3 regions of the Paenibacillus sp. J22R3 genome follow, and region 1 is predicted to be linked to each of the others. Evidence: riboswitches for the same ligand, from Rfam matches in the RefSeq annotation. Region 1 holds a riboswitch; each other region holds the start of a gene.
The links. A riboswitch is a leader RNA that binds a small molecule or an ion and turns the genes downstream of it on or off. The one in region 1 is predicted to bind cyclic di-AMP.

Region 1 (4,633 bases):
GAAATTGAACAACTGCAGGATGTGGCGCTGCCGCGTTCCGAGGACGCGCATATTGCGCATGAACACGCGCACCTTTGACGCCGGTAAAGTAGAGATCGAAGCATTCCGCCTGCGGCGTTTGGAAGGAACTAGGAATAAGTTCGACGGCAGCATCTGTATGGCGCATTTCCGTTAATGCGCGTTCCCAGTATGCATCGAAGTCAGCAGGTTTCGGATTGATTCCTGAATACGTTTTCAATTCTTGAAGCGGCATATCAATGGCTGGCATGTTCTATCCCCTTTTCAACTTATTCCCTTACATGTTACGTGTTTGAGACTAACCGTGTAAAGAGGGATCTTTTCATGCATGATCATAGAACGGCAGGGCAAAATGAGATCGACCGGTTACTGCACGGCTATTCTTGCACGGAGCGGAGGACGAAGAACATGTTCGGGATGCCTGTAACAAAGCGGGTGTTAGTGCTGCTGCTTCTGCTTGCTTGGTCCGCATTATTAAGTTCCTCGACATATGCTGACGATGCCAGGTCCTCATCTGAGGGCTTTCCGCAGGTCAGCAGTGCTAATACGCCTGAGCAAGCCGCGGACGGACACGGGATCAATGCCGGTGCCAAGCATGCCCAGCCTTCTTTCAACAGCGAGCAGAAACGCAGGAAGAAACGCAGCGCCATATCATGGGTAAAGCTGCAGCAACAATTTCCCGGTTCATTCGTTGTATGGGGACCGCGAGGATCAAGAAGAGTGGCGCTGACCTTCGATGATGTGCCCGATCCGCGATACACGCCTCAGGTACTGGAAATACTGGCTCGCTATAAAGTAAGAGCGACTTTCTTTGTCGTCGGCAACCGCGCTGCGAAACACCCTGCTCTTGTAAGGCGCATGCGTAAGGAAGGCCATATTATCGGCAATCATTCGTATGATCATGCGGTCTTCTCACGCATCTCCCGCTATGCCTTCGAGCAGCAAATTTGGCAAACCGATTGGATTCTGCGTCCTCTTGCCGGATACAGTCCCAAATTTATACGGCCGCCCTACGGCGAGATTACGCCGCAGCAAGTAGACTGGCTGCGGCGGCGTGGTTACATTGTAGTCAATTGGGATGTGGATTCCGTCGATTGGAAAGGCCTGGACAGCAACACCATTCTCATCAACATCAAGAGAACGCTGCAGCCCGGTTCGATTATATTGCAGCATGCCGGCGGCGGCGAAGGACAAGATTTATCAGGCACGGTCGCTGCGCTGCCAAAGCTCATCCGGCTGCTCCGCAGCAAAGGGTATCAGATCGTCACGCTGCCCGAGCTGCTGAATAAATCCGAGGCTCGCGGTGCACGGACAAGGTAATGGAAACGAACAAAACGGCAGCCCCACCGACCGGGCTGCCGTTTGCATCTCTATATGCTATTCCAGAACGAATACTTTCACGTATTGGAAGCCAAACGTCTTGGCTTGCTCTTGTGATTGCGGTATGAAAATATCAATACGCTGGCCTTTGATGGCACTGCCTGCATCAGCTGCAATGGCCATCATGCCGCCACTCGGAAGTCCGGCATGGTCATAGCCAGTAACATAGACCTTGCTGCCAAGCGGGATGATCTTCGGATCAACTGCAATTGTTCCAAGCTTAAGCGGGTTACCGAAGTAGTCAACAGCGCCCCATGAGCCGTTCTCAGAAGCAGCGGCTGTATACGCACTTGCTTTAGCTTGAACAACTTCCGAATAGTTATAATTGCTGCTGCCGATGGTGATGATTTCTTCTTCTCTGTCCACGGAGGTCATTTTCATCGACTTACCGACTGCTGCTTTAGACGCAGCTTTCACAGCTTTCGGCGCAGCCTTCGCTTTGGCTTTCGGAGCTGCCTTTGCTGCTGTCTTAGGTACTGCTTTTGCTTTAGGTGAAGCCTTAGCAGTAGCCTTCGCTTCCGCCTTCGGCGCTGTCTTCGCAGTCGTCGACGTCTTCACAACACTCGAAGCCGGGATAACAATGCTAAGCCCCGCGTAGATGTTGGTAGGCTCAATCATCGGATTAGCTTTCAGCATCTGCTCCAATGAAATGCCGAATTGCTTGGAAAGCTCCCAGAAGGTGTCGCCGTCTTTCGCGCTGTACGTCGATGCCGCGCTTGCCGTGTGTGTAAGAACAGCAAAGCTAAGCGCTGCAATTACCGCGCTTTTCTTCCAAAGATGTTTCATCAAGTTGTATTGCCTCCTTTTGATTTACGGCTATCATCCACGTTGTGCTTGTGCGGATTTATTCCGTCATCGCGATGAAGGACACACAGCTATACAAGCTATGTCATAAACTTCCTTATCGCATGCGGCCTGCGAGGTTAGTTGTCGGATTCGGATTGAGGAGTTCAACCCTACGCTTCGTGAATAAGCGATTCACCCCAGCGCCATATGCGCGTTCAGCGCTGCATTCCCTTATGCGGAAATACAGGCCGGAGGGCAGTTATGCCACTCCCTAAAAGATCCCCCGTACGTTACGTTTCGGCTCGCGTAATAGAATACCATATCCGGCAAAGCAAATCCTACCGGTAAATACAGGAACAGCTCTTGAAATTACCACTTCTATACATTTCGCGGGAGAAAAATGCTCACCGTTGTCCCTTTCTCAGGGATGCTCGTAATGTCCATTCGACCTCGATGACCTTCGATAATGCGATAACAAATCATAAGTCCAAGACCCGTTCCGCTGTCTTTCGTAGTGAAGAACGGGCCGCCCAGTTTAGGCAGCTGATCCTGTGGAATACCTACACCTTGGTCGATGATTTCAACGATTAATTCGCTCTGCTGGTGCAGCTTCACGTCAATCGTGATTACGCCTCCGCTCGGCATGGCCTCTATCGCATTCTTGAGCACGTTGACGAATACCTGCTTCAGCTGATTCTCGTCGCAAAGCAGCTCCGCTGAAGTGGCATCCGCACGCGAGACGATCTGCACATCGCGCAGAATCGCCTGCGTCTCAAGCAGCGTCAATACACTTTGAATGATTTTGACCAAGTCATGCTTACGGAACTGATTGGCCTGCGGCTTGGCAAGCGCCATAAATTCCTGCACGATCGAATTGATTCGGTCCAATTCAACAAGCATAATATCGAAATACTCATGATATTGATCAATCTTCGTCTTCAGAAACTTAGAGAAGCCGATCAGCGAAGTAAGGGGGTTGCGTATTTCGTGAGCGATACCTGCAGCCATTTGGCCGGCCACAGACAGCTTCTCCGATTGAATCAGCGCTTCCTCTTCTTTCTTCCTCTCGCGTATATCGCGAAACACGCTCTGCACAACAGTGCCTTTATTCAAGTAATTGCGAATTCGTGTGCTGGATACCTCGACATCAATGATCTCCCCGCCTTCTGCAATCACCTTGCAATCGAGAAATTCATTGGGCTCGTCCGTCTCCATAATCGCTTGAACTCGTTCTGCGGATCGCTCCCAATAATCCGGATGTATGTAACGAAAGCTCTTCTCGCCTGTAATGACGCCGCTGTCCGTAATATTCAACAGTTTAAGACCTGCTTGATTGGCGAACAGGATTTCGTTCCCGTCATGTACAAAAATCGGCTCCGGCAAATATTTAATCAATCGTTGGTAATTGTGCATATCAGATCTGGCATCGATATCGTCCACGCCATGATTCCCTTTACCCAGCTTCCTCTTCACATTCACAGCAAGCGGCTTGTTACAATATACGGCTTTACGCCTCATGTCTCATACCCTCCGGGTGATGAAGTCTTCCTAAGGATTTCGCCTCTAATTCTTGCAAACCCTGCTCAGTGAGAAAGTTTTAATGTGAACGCATACCGCGAATCAGCGTTTGTATGCCTTGCTTGAAAATCGGCATCGTCCGCGCGAGCAGCTCATCCGTCGGTTCGGAGTGGTTGCTGTAGGTGCTGATGAAGCCTTGCAGGTAGTAAAATAAGATCCGGCCATTATTCAATGCTGCCTCTTGCATCACTTCCTCTGACCCTTCAGAGACCGCACTATGCAATACCTTCATTATGTGAGCGAACAGTCGGTTGCGAATGACGTTGACCTCGAGTTCCGGCTGCAGTTCATCCACTCGTACCGAGGCGGACATGAACAGGACGGTTTGCAGACTGCCGCTCGTCAGGCTGAAGAGGATATATTCGCTGCATACGGCAAGCAGCTTATCCAGGGCCGCCGTATCCGGCTTGTTGATTTCGCCTTGCAGCTTCTGTTCGAGCTTGAGCAGCGAGGGAATCGCAATCTGCTGAAGCAGTTCTTCTTTATTTCTGAAATATAAATATATGGCGGTATGCGAGCAGCCTGCTGCTTTGGCAATTTCACGCATCGTAACAGCCGAATACCCTTTCTCCGCGAATAAAGCTGCCGCTGCGGCACGAATCGCTGCTTTCATCTCTTCCGTTAATTGTTGCCTTCTTGTAGTCATAGCACCGGCACCTCATATTTAGTCTCGATTAGTTTGATAACCATTGGTCACAGAATAACCGACGGTTATTACAACGTCAACTTATAACACGCAAAAAGAGCGGCCGATGTACGGCCGCTCTTAGCTATTTAATCTTATTATTAGGACGTGAATTCTTGCACCCACTCGCCGTTGTAATATGCAACGCCGAGTTTGTTAAAGTTTTTGCTGAGGATGTTCGCTTTA
Region 2 (4,633 bases), on a different contig from region 1:
CGGTATGCGGGACAATGCAAACCAGCTCAGGCACACAATAGTACTGCACAGCAACGCTAAGGCTGCCGTACTCCTTGCCACCGGGCTTGGCCGCCATCCGCTGCGCGACTTCCTTCTGGATCATGACGACGATATTCTCAAGCGGCAGTTTCTCTTCCAGAAGCTTCATCAGAATCGGAGTCGTCACGTAATAAGGCAGGTTCGCAACAACACTCACGCCGGAGAGCCCGGCAAACTGCTCCTTCAGCAGCTGGGCAAGGTCGAGCTTCAGCACGTCGCCATGTACGACGTGCACATTCGGCGTATCCGCCAATACATCCTTAAGAATCGGAATAAGCCGATTGTCGATCTCCACTGCGGCTACGCGTCCTGCAGCGTCTGCCAGCTTCTGCGTCAATGCGCCGATACCCGGCCCGATCTCAAGCGCGCCTTTCGTCTCATCCAGCTCAGCGGCGCTGACAATGTTACGCAAAATATTTTGATCGATCAGAAAGTTCTGACCGAGGCTCTTCTTAAATGTGAAACCGTATCTGGCGATAATGTCTTTCGTGCGCTTCGGTGAAGCAACATCGACACCTGCCTTCATTCCCTCTGTCATCATTAATCTCCTTCGCTCGCCTGCTCCATCGTGGTTAGAGCCCGCATAAATTCCTCACGCGTAATTCGAAACATCGAACAGCGCTTATAGAACTGCTTGCCATTCGCATAGCCGATTCCGAGCAGATTGCCCATCTTCAGCCGTCTATCCGAAGCTTGCGGATGTACGAGCAGACCTGCTTGCATTAAATCTTCCATCGTGACCTCAGCAAGGCCGGCAGTGTCAGACGTCGCTTCCGTCCGCAAATTAGCGAGTGCTCGCTTAATTGCTTCCGGTGATGCGTTCTCGACGCCTATGTCTCCTTTGTAAAGCGCCTCCTCCTGAGGGAGAAAAGCATGCTTGCAGCCTGGTACACGCTGCGCCACGATCTTGCGGATTCGCTCGCCTGCATGATCAGGGTCGGTGAAAATAATAACGCCTCTGCGCTCCTGCGCCAGCATGACTCGGCGGATTACCCCTTCGCCAATCGCCGACCCACCGGTCTCAATGGTTTCTGCTTCAACGGCGCGTTTGATGGCGACAGTATCGTCTTTACCTTCTACTACAATGATTTCTTTAATCATGGGACTCCATTCCTTCCCTTCCGTACAACATGCAAAAAGAAGAGGCATCGCCTCTTCTTATGATGGCATATTTACGCGCGAAATACGATACGCATGTTCATACCGAGGAATACTGCCTACACTGCTGATGGTTTCTTCGGACCCAGCACATAAACCGTATAGCCCCGCTTCCGCCCAAATTTATCGGCATACGACTCGCTGTCAAAGTAAACATCAATCTTGTTGCCTTTGACTGCACTGCCCGTATCCTCAGCTCGGCGGAAACCGATTCCTTCGATATACACCCACCAGCCGATCGGAATGACTTTCGGGTCGACCGCAATGGTACGGCCTTCTTGAACGCGTGCTCCCGATGCGGTAATACCGTACTGTGGATGGTTCTTGCCTTTACCCGTCGAAGCCAAGCCGGCAGAATAAGCCGTAAGGGTTACATTCTTTATTACTTTCTTTGCACTGAACGTAACGCCTCGCTTCGTCATGGTAGATATGCTCGGCGAATTCGCCCGCAGCATCGTTACCTTCGGTTCAGGTTTCTTCGTCCCGACCGACACGATTTGATCGACAGAAGGTGACTTGGTCAACTTCTCGACTAATGTCTGCGAGACTAGAACTCCGTCTTCGAAAGTCTTTTCATAACGTTTAACGACCGTGCCTTGTTTACCCGTTTGGACAAGCTGTTCTTTCCCTTGCGCTAGCTTGGGATCATCCTTCTTCACAGTGGAGAAGGGAACGGGGTGGGTACTCTCCGAGATCTTCGTATCAATCCGAGTGATTGAAATAATCATATTCGGTTTAAGTCCCGAGGATAACGAAGGTACTACCTTATCTTGACTGCGTATCGATATATGAGCCTGATCGATCGCCGCCTGTACGGTTCTTTCTGTCGTGTACAACGTTCTTGCTTTGCCGTCAGCTTTTACAATAAGAGGCACCGCTTGATTAATAACAATTCGGTCACCGTCTTTAATACCGCCATCCAGCGGCATCGACACTTTATCATAAGTGCCAACTGCAATAGCTTGTTCATCCAGTAGGCGTTGAAGGACCCATTGCTTCGTAGAGACAATGGTTTCTCGTCCATTCACTACTACGGACACGCGCTTGTCAGCCGTTCCGTACAACAACACCAGAAACATGAAAGTCATAGCGATTGAGATCATAGCGCTTAGTACAATTAAACGCATGTTCTCATGCTTCCATCGCAATGCGAAAGACATGCTGGATGATCGTTTCCCATGGGTGTCCTTAAGCTGGAGTGCTCCCATTTCATCGGTCCTCCTTACATAGCCCCGCCGCCTTTGTTACGCATGATTACATAGACGCGACTATAGAGATTTTCTTTCCAAATTCAGCCCCGGACCACTTCCATAATACAGCTTTTGTCGTCAGTTTATGCTTCTTTCAAACAAAAAGAAGCCCGACGACAGAGGATCTGTTTCGTGGCTTCCCATTAGACAATGGTAGCATGGAATTGCATGCACGAGGTTGATCTCTCTTATTGACGCTTACGAGGTTAGCTGTCGGATTCGGACGTGAGAGTCGCCCTATTCGCTAATGGCACGTTCGAACAATTGCTGCTGTGCCGGTCGCAAAATTCACCCCAAGAAGAATTTCATGTCTATCGCTGTCTGCCTTGTACAAAACAGTGTCGCCCTTTAGTCGACGAACACGTTTTAAGGAGAAGAAACGAACAAGCTGTTTCTCCGTGATACAAACAGTTTCAACAATTGGTTCCCCCGCTCTCCGAATTCCGGAGATTAAGCGTTTTATTGGAAAAGGAATACAAGTTTTGTTGCTCTGAAATGAATCATACCGTCTACCGCGCCACATTGTAAAGAACTGATTAATGACGATTTTAACGAATTTCAAGGAAAAATAGACGAAAAGCAAGCAATTTCTTCAATCAAAATCAGTTTTATCACGAGAATAGTCCCAAATCCTTGCTTTCAAAGCCGTTTTCATCAGATTCCAAAACATTTCCTTGCGTTTTCCGTGGTTATTTCGCCGACTTCCTCCACACTTTTACCCGTTATCTCCGAGATCGTGTTTGCTACAAGACGGACGAATGCAGACTCATTTCGTTTTCCGCGATGGGGGTGAGGAGCCAAATAAGGAGCATCCGTTTCGATCAAAATTCGGTCCAGAGGCACTTGTGAAAGCACTTCCTTTGGCACCCTTGCATTGGTGAATGTAAGCGGTCCACCGAACGAAATATAGAAGTTCATATCGAGACATTGTTTCGCCGTTTCCCAACTACCGGAGAAGCAGTGCATGACCCCGCCAACGTCCTTGGCATCCTCTTCTCGAAGCAAACGGACGACATCCTCGTGGGCATCCCGATTATGAATAACGATTGGCATCCGTTTCTGCTTGGCTAATTGGATTTGTTCGCGGAATACTCGCTGCTGAACATCTTTAGGCGAGGTGTCCCAGTGGTAATCCAGACCAATTTCGCCGATCGCCACAACCTTCGGATGGTCACAAAGCGATGCAATCCAATCCAGATCCTCGGGACGCATATCAATACTGTCAACCGGATGCCAGCCCACAGCCGCATAGATAAAGGAATACTGCTCGGCAAGCGCCATCGTAGTTGGGATGGTCTCACGGTTAAAGCCGATATTGATGAGCTTATGTACGCCGGCAGCCTGCGCTCTTTCGATAACTTCTGCTCGGTCTTCGTCGAATTTAGGCGAGTCTAAATGCGTATGCGTGTCGATTAACATGATGGATATGGAAACCCCTTTCTACATTAAAGCAAATAATTCGCGGAGTTTCGCAGGCAGCCTGTGAGCTGATTCGCGAAGCGGTTCCTCCGGGTAATAAAGATGGTACTTGCCTTGATGGATACCGGTAATGGAACGAATGATATCCGAGCGGCTTGAGATTTCCGACAATCGTTCATCACTGCTCAGCAGCAGAATCGGAGGTTTTTCTTCCTTGCCTGCAGCAGTTGTTGAGCCGGGACGATAAACATCGTAGGGCATGTCGTAAGGAAAGTCAATTTCTAGGTGATAGTCCGGATGAAGGCCGATTTCTTGCAGCTGCTCACGGATTTCTTGCCACAGCTTCTCATCAGGGTGATCCATCGTAACATATTTGTACAGCTTGCGATTGAGAAACCTACGGCATAGGTCCGACAACACGGGATCAGGCTCATGGACCCATTGTGCAAAAGCCGTTTGAACAAGGGCTTCATCCAGATCCAAATACCCTTCAATGTCCATTGTGCCCGCAAGCAGCATCTTTATAGGCTTCATTAATGTATGAAATTTGTAATCATTCGCGAAGAGCTCCTTCGCCCTTCGGAAGATTTGCCTTAATATAATTTCAGAGCTTCTCGTGACCGGGTGAAAATACACCTGCCAGTACATTTGATAACGAGACATGAGATAGTCTTCGACGGCATGCATGCCGCTTTCCTTCACCACAATCCTGCCCTGATGAGGCCGCAGCACTCGCAATATACGCT
Region 3 (4,633 bases), on a different contig from region 1:
AGTCGCTCATCGACATCGTCCGCGATTTCCCGCAAAGCAAGCTCGCGCAGCGCAATTAGATTACCTGTCTTGAAGAAGCCGCAGAGCGCGTCCTCAACGTCGCACATTTTATAAATATGACCTTCCCGCATCCGTTGCTGCAGCGTGTCAGGCGCCACATCGATCAGCTCAACCTCATCGGCAACGCGCAGCATCAGGTCCGGAACCGTCTCTTTTACAGCAGTCCCTGTAATTTGCTCTACCGCATCCTTCAAGCTTTCCAGATGGTGAATGTTCATTGTCGCAATAACGGATATGCCGGCGTCCAGGATCTCCTGAACATCCTCGTACCTCCGTTTGTTGCGGCAGCTCGGTGCGTTGTTATAGGCCAGCTCATCAATCAGCACAACCTCCGGATTGCGCGCAATAATCGCGTCCACATCCATCTCCGAGTAAACCTGGCCATCGAATTCAACTGTCCGACGAGGCACAACCTCAAGCCGCCCGGCCTGATCCTGCGTTTCCGCGCGGTCATGCGTCTCCATAAGTCCAACTACAACATCGATTTCTTTGCGCAGCAAATCATTGCCCTCGCGAAGCATCATATAGGACTTGCCCACTCCCGGTGCTGCGCCGACATAGACCTTGAATTTACCGCGGCGAATCCGCTCGATCTTCTTCTCTACCTCTTGCGCACTCAGCCTCCGGTACGGCTCGGCTGTCATCTTCGGGGTTGCCCGTTTCGTCGGCAGTACTCGCTCCCCCTCATGATCGGCTCTGTCCGCCATGAAGAAAACGTCAATGTTGCGCATTTGTTTCAGCACGCTTCCCGCGATAGAACCCTGTGCAATCTCCTGTGCACGCGTCTGCTTGGAATGCCCCATAACAATACGGGTGGCATTAATCAGCATCGCGTATTTAATGAGTGCACGCGGGATTTGTCTTCTATTATTAACCAGAATCTCTCTAAAGCCGGCATCCACCTTCTCGGTCAGCTTCAGAATGGAGCGCTTGAAGTCATCTCTCTCCTTCGTGGGCTCCTGGCTGGAATCGACGAAGACTACAACCTCCAAGTCGCCGCCAAGACGTTTGGCGATTTGTTGCCCGCGCCGGATATAGATCGAACCATTCCAGTGATACTGCGCCGCTACCAAGATGCGCTCCGTCGCGCCGGACGGCCCGATGAAGCCCTGCTCCTCGCGGTATTTCTCCAGCGACTCGTTCACGCCCTCCGCCATCAGCCGAAGCGCAATCTCTCTGAGCTTGCCGAGGTTCCCACGCTTGAGCAGCCCGGGATCTTTAATATTATTTAAACGCCCTTCATTTAGGCGTGACAGAATCGTTTCCGGTGAAGCATCGATTAACCGCACCTCATCTGCCAATTCCAGCAGATCCGCGGACACCGTACATTCCGCTGTGATGCCTGTCAATTTCTGCGCAAGCTCGGTTACTCCTTCGAGTTCGTATACATTCACGGTCGTGATGATGCTGATACCATGACTCAGAAGAAATTGGATGTCCTCCAAACGGTTCGGGAATTTCGCTTCCGGACGGTTCTCGTGCGCCAGCCCGTCAACGAGCAGCACCTCCGGATTCCGTTCCAGAATGGCATCCAAATTAAGATCCTTCTTCTCCACGTCCCCCTTGTACCAATGAATACTCGGAATCCGCTCCAAATCAGCAAGCTGCTCCACCGTTTCAGGTCGGCGCATCGTCGATACTGCGCAAATCACAACCTCAATGCCTTGCTGCATAAGCGCTTGGCCTTCGCGCAGCATATGATAGGTTTTGCCTGAGCCGCTCACGGCACCAACATAAATTTTAAGACGGCCGCGATGAATTTTGGAGATGGATAAGAGCATTTCTTCAGGGGTTTTGCGGCGGTAACCAGCCATGACAACTTCGCCTTCCTTTCTACACCTTTAAACTTACATAATCTTCGCAAACTTATTCTTCTTTGTGACCATCCTTACCTTATAAAACGCACAAAAAAGAAGCCTGCAGGGGGATTGCCTCTTTAACACAGAGGAACGCCTCTCGCGGCTTCTAGGCACAAGTTATCATCAAAGTGTCTATTGCACGAACATTCGTTGCCTCTCTTATACGCTTTCGAGGTTAGCTGACGGATTCGGGCGTGAGAGTCGCCCTACTTGAAGCGTCGACCATGCGGTCTGTTCTTCAAGATTCACCCCAGATGAGTGGTTCCCCCGATTTCTATTCAGAAATTCAGCGCTATAGCAGAAGATTAAGCATGAATCGTATGTTACGCCTGCGCATGTCTTTTGTAAAGGAATGCCGCAAACGGTTTCGTTCTCATTTCCAGCCAACTGACGCGAATATAACGCTTACAATGGAGTAGATCGCAAGCACTCTCCTTCTACCTCACTAATTTGCCGTTTCTCACAAATAAGGCGAAATAGAAGAGACAGCCTGCTGCTTCGCGCTAGTTATAACCGAAGCCCATTTCAATTAACCGGAGCAGCAGACCAATCAGGAAGCCGCAGACGGCACCATTCACCCGAATCCATTGCAGGTCCTGCCCCACTTTATCTTCAATTAACTCCACCAGCTGATCATTGTCGAGACGATCGAGGTTCTCCTTGACGAACGAGCCGATCTTCGCGTGATTGCGTTCAATGAGTCCGGCGATCTGCCCTTTCAACCAATGCTCGGCATCCTGAACCAAGCCGTGGTTCTCCTCCAGGCGATCAAGCAGCCCCTCCAGCATCGGCCAAACCTTAGCTGCAAAATCCTCCGAATGAAGGAACGTAATGCCCCTCTCGCGCAGCGATTCGAACAACCGTGTCATCTCGCCATCCAGATCGAAGGAAGCAAGCAATTCATCGCGCAGCGCGTTCAACTGTCCGGTCTCGGCCAAACGTGAGATTAACATCTCCAGCCCTTGATGCAGATGCTTCATAATAACAGCACGACGATCCGTGCCTTGAACCTTCAGTTCATTAATCTTCGTTAGGATAAAGGATTGCAGCATCGTGCCCAGCCGATCCTCATCCAGATAGCCGATAAACGCGTTGACCGCAAATTGCATCAGGCCGCCCAGATTCAGCCCTTTCACGAGCTGCATCGCCGCATTGCCCAGCTCGCGGCGCATCCCTTCGGTGCTCGCCCATTCTTCCGCACGCTCCAGCAGCAGATCGAGCAGACGCTCGTCTACGCCATTCTCCACGGCGTTGCGCAAGAAGCCGCGCAGCGCTGCTTCCAAATCAATTCGCTCCACCGCGGAGCGAATTTCCCCCGAGAGAATAGGGACTAGCTTCTCCATCTCGATCGTACGCAGCGCTCCCTCAAGCAGATGAGGCAGACGCTCGCTGTGTACCGCCGAATGAGCCGCCTGGCGAAGAGCAGGCAACAGCTGCTTCGCCAGCTCAATCTGCCGCAGCTTCTCGATCATGCTCTCCTTCGCAAGCAGCCGATCCTCGAGCACGCGCACGATACCGTCCGACATCTTCTTGCGATTGCGCGGCAGCAGCGCCGTATGCGGAATCGGAATTCTCAACGGATGGCGAAACAGCGCCGTAACGGCAAACCAGTCCGCGAGCCCCCCGATGACACCGGCCTCGAAGCCGACATGCAGCAAGCTAAGCCCCGTGCCGCCGAAAGGCAGCGTAGCCGCGAAACCCGTTGCCATAATACCAAGCGATATATTAGCAATATGTTTGTTTTTTCTCGAATCGTTCGCCATGTTCTTCCTCCTACTAGTGCTTCTTTACACCATACCACTTCATACGAATCAGTTGCAAAAACAGCCCTAAAAGCAAGAAAAAAGAGACAAGACCCGGGGTCTGTCTCTTCCTCCGCCTTCAGTCGCCATTGCGCTCGTCAGCTCTTCCGGCGCTCCAGCTTATGAATACGGGTAATTTTGGATTTATTATATGCTTTTTGCGATAGCTTGTATAGGAAGGACAGAAATTATGCTTGATAAACAGAGAGGCCTCCACTACAATAAGGAAAGAAACAAAAGTTAAAGCACTTTAACTTTGAATTCGAACAAGTTAATTATCATCGGGATTAGATCCTATATTTTTTTGAATTAAAGTATAACCGCTTTAACTTTACTCGCCGGAGGAGAATGCATACGCATGAAGGTTAGTATTTTCGATGTCGCCAAGAAGTCGGGCCTCTCTGTTGTCACGGTATCCCGCGTGCTTAACGGTGCAGGTTCTGTGCGCGAGAAGAATCGACAGAAGGTGCTTGAGGTGATGAAGGAGCTCGATTATCGCCCAAGTGCGGCCGCTCGCAGCCTCGCAAGGGGCAAGACCGGTATTATCGGCCTCATCATGACCACCATGCAGGATTCTTTCTTCGATGAAATCGTCAATGAGATTAACGGTATTCTGGCTGAGCAGGGATACTTCCTCGCTGTAGCTGTGACGAAGAGCATCAGCCGGGAGGACAGTCACTATCTGATCCAAGAGGACCGCGTGGATGGTATTATTCTGCTCTCACCGATTGAAGAAGACCATTATATTATTGAAATGAAACGACGGAATATTCCTTACGTCCTGATCGATAATCAGAAACCGGAGAATGATGTCTACTCCATTACCGTGAACAATTTCAAAGGTGGTTATACCGCGGCGCAACATCTGATTGAGCTTGGACATACATCCATTGCGCATCTTAGCGGCAGTGA

Region 2: it holds a riboswitch for cyclic di-AMP, as region 1 does, so the genes downstream of both, AC0YN4_RS29945 (G5 domain-containing protein) here and AC0YN4_RS16085 (3D domain-containing protein) in region 1, are expected to answer to the same signal.
Region 3: it holds a riboswitch for cyclic di-AMP, as region 1 does, so the genes downstream of both, AC0YN4_RS22820 (histidine kinase) here and AC0YN4_RS16085 (3D domain-containing protein) in region 1, are expected to answer to the same signal.

The regions. Positions count from the first base shown of each region.
Region 1 covers NZ_JBWDNS010000003.1:282,162-286,794, forward strand. Annotated here, with positions in the region: gene AC0YN4_RS16075 (alpha/beta fold hydrolase) at 1-268, opposite strand, end outside; gene AC0YN4_RS16080 (polysaccharide deacetylase family protein) at 343-1,338, shown strand; gene AC0YN4_RS16085 (3D domain-containing protein) at 1,396-2,187, opposite strand; cyclic di-AMP (ydaO/yuaA leader) riboswitch at 2,295-2,497, opposite strand; gene AC0YN4_RS16090 (ATP-binding protein) at 2,563-3,702, opposite strand; gene AC0YN4_RS16095 (TetR/AcrR family transcriptional regulator) at 3,782-4,408, opposite strand; gene AC0YN4_RS16100 (CAP domain-containing protein) at 4,549-4,633, opposite strand, start outside.
Region 2 covers NZ_JBWDNS010000012.1:9,595-14,227, reverse strand. Annotated here, with positions in the region: gene rsmA (16S rRNA (adenine(1518)-N(6)/adenine(1519)-N(6))-dimethyltransferase RsmA) at 1-601, opposite strand, end outside; gene rnmV (ribonuclease M5) at 601-1,161, opposite strand; gene AC0YN4_RS29945 (G5 domain-containing protein) at 1,278-2,426, opposite strand; cyclic di-AMP (ydaO/yuaA leader) riboswitch at 2,649-2,935, opposite strand; gene AC0YN4_RS29940 (TatD family hydrolase) at 3,123-3,887, opposite strand; gene AC0YN4_RS29935 (HD domain-containing protein) at 3,909-4,633, opposite strand, start outside.
Region 3 covers NZ_JBWDNS010000005.1:355,547-360,179, forward strand. Annotated here, with positions in the region: gene AC0YN4_RS22820 (histidine kinase) at 1-1,874, opposite strand, end outside; cyclic di-AMP (ydaO/yuaA leader) riboswitch at 2,069-2,221, opposite strand; gene AC0YN4_RS22825 (DUF445 domain-containing protein) at 2,423-3,682, opposite strand; gene AC0YN4_RS22830 (LacI family DNA-binding transcriptional regulator) at 4,080-4,633, shown strand, end outside.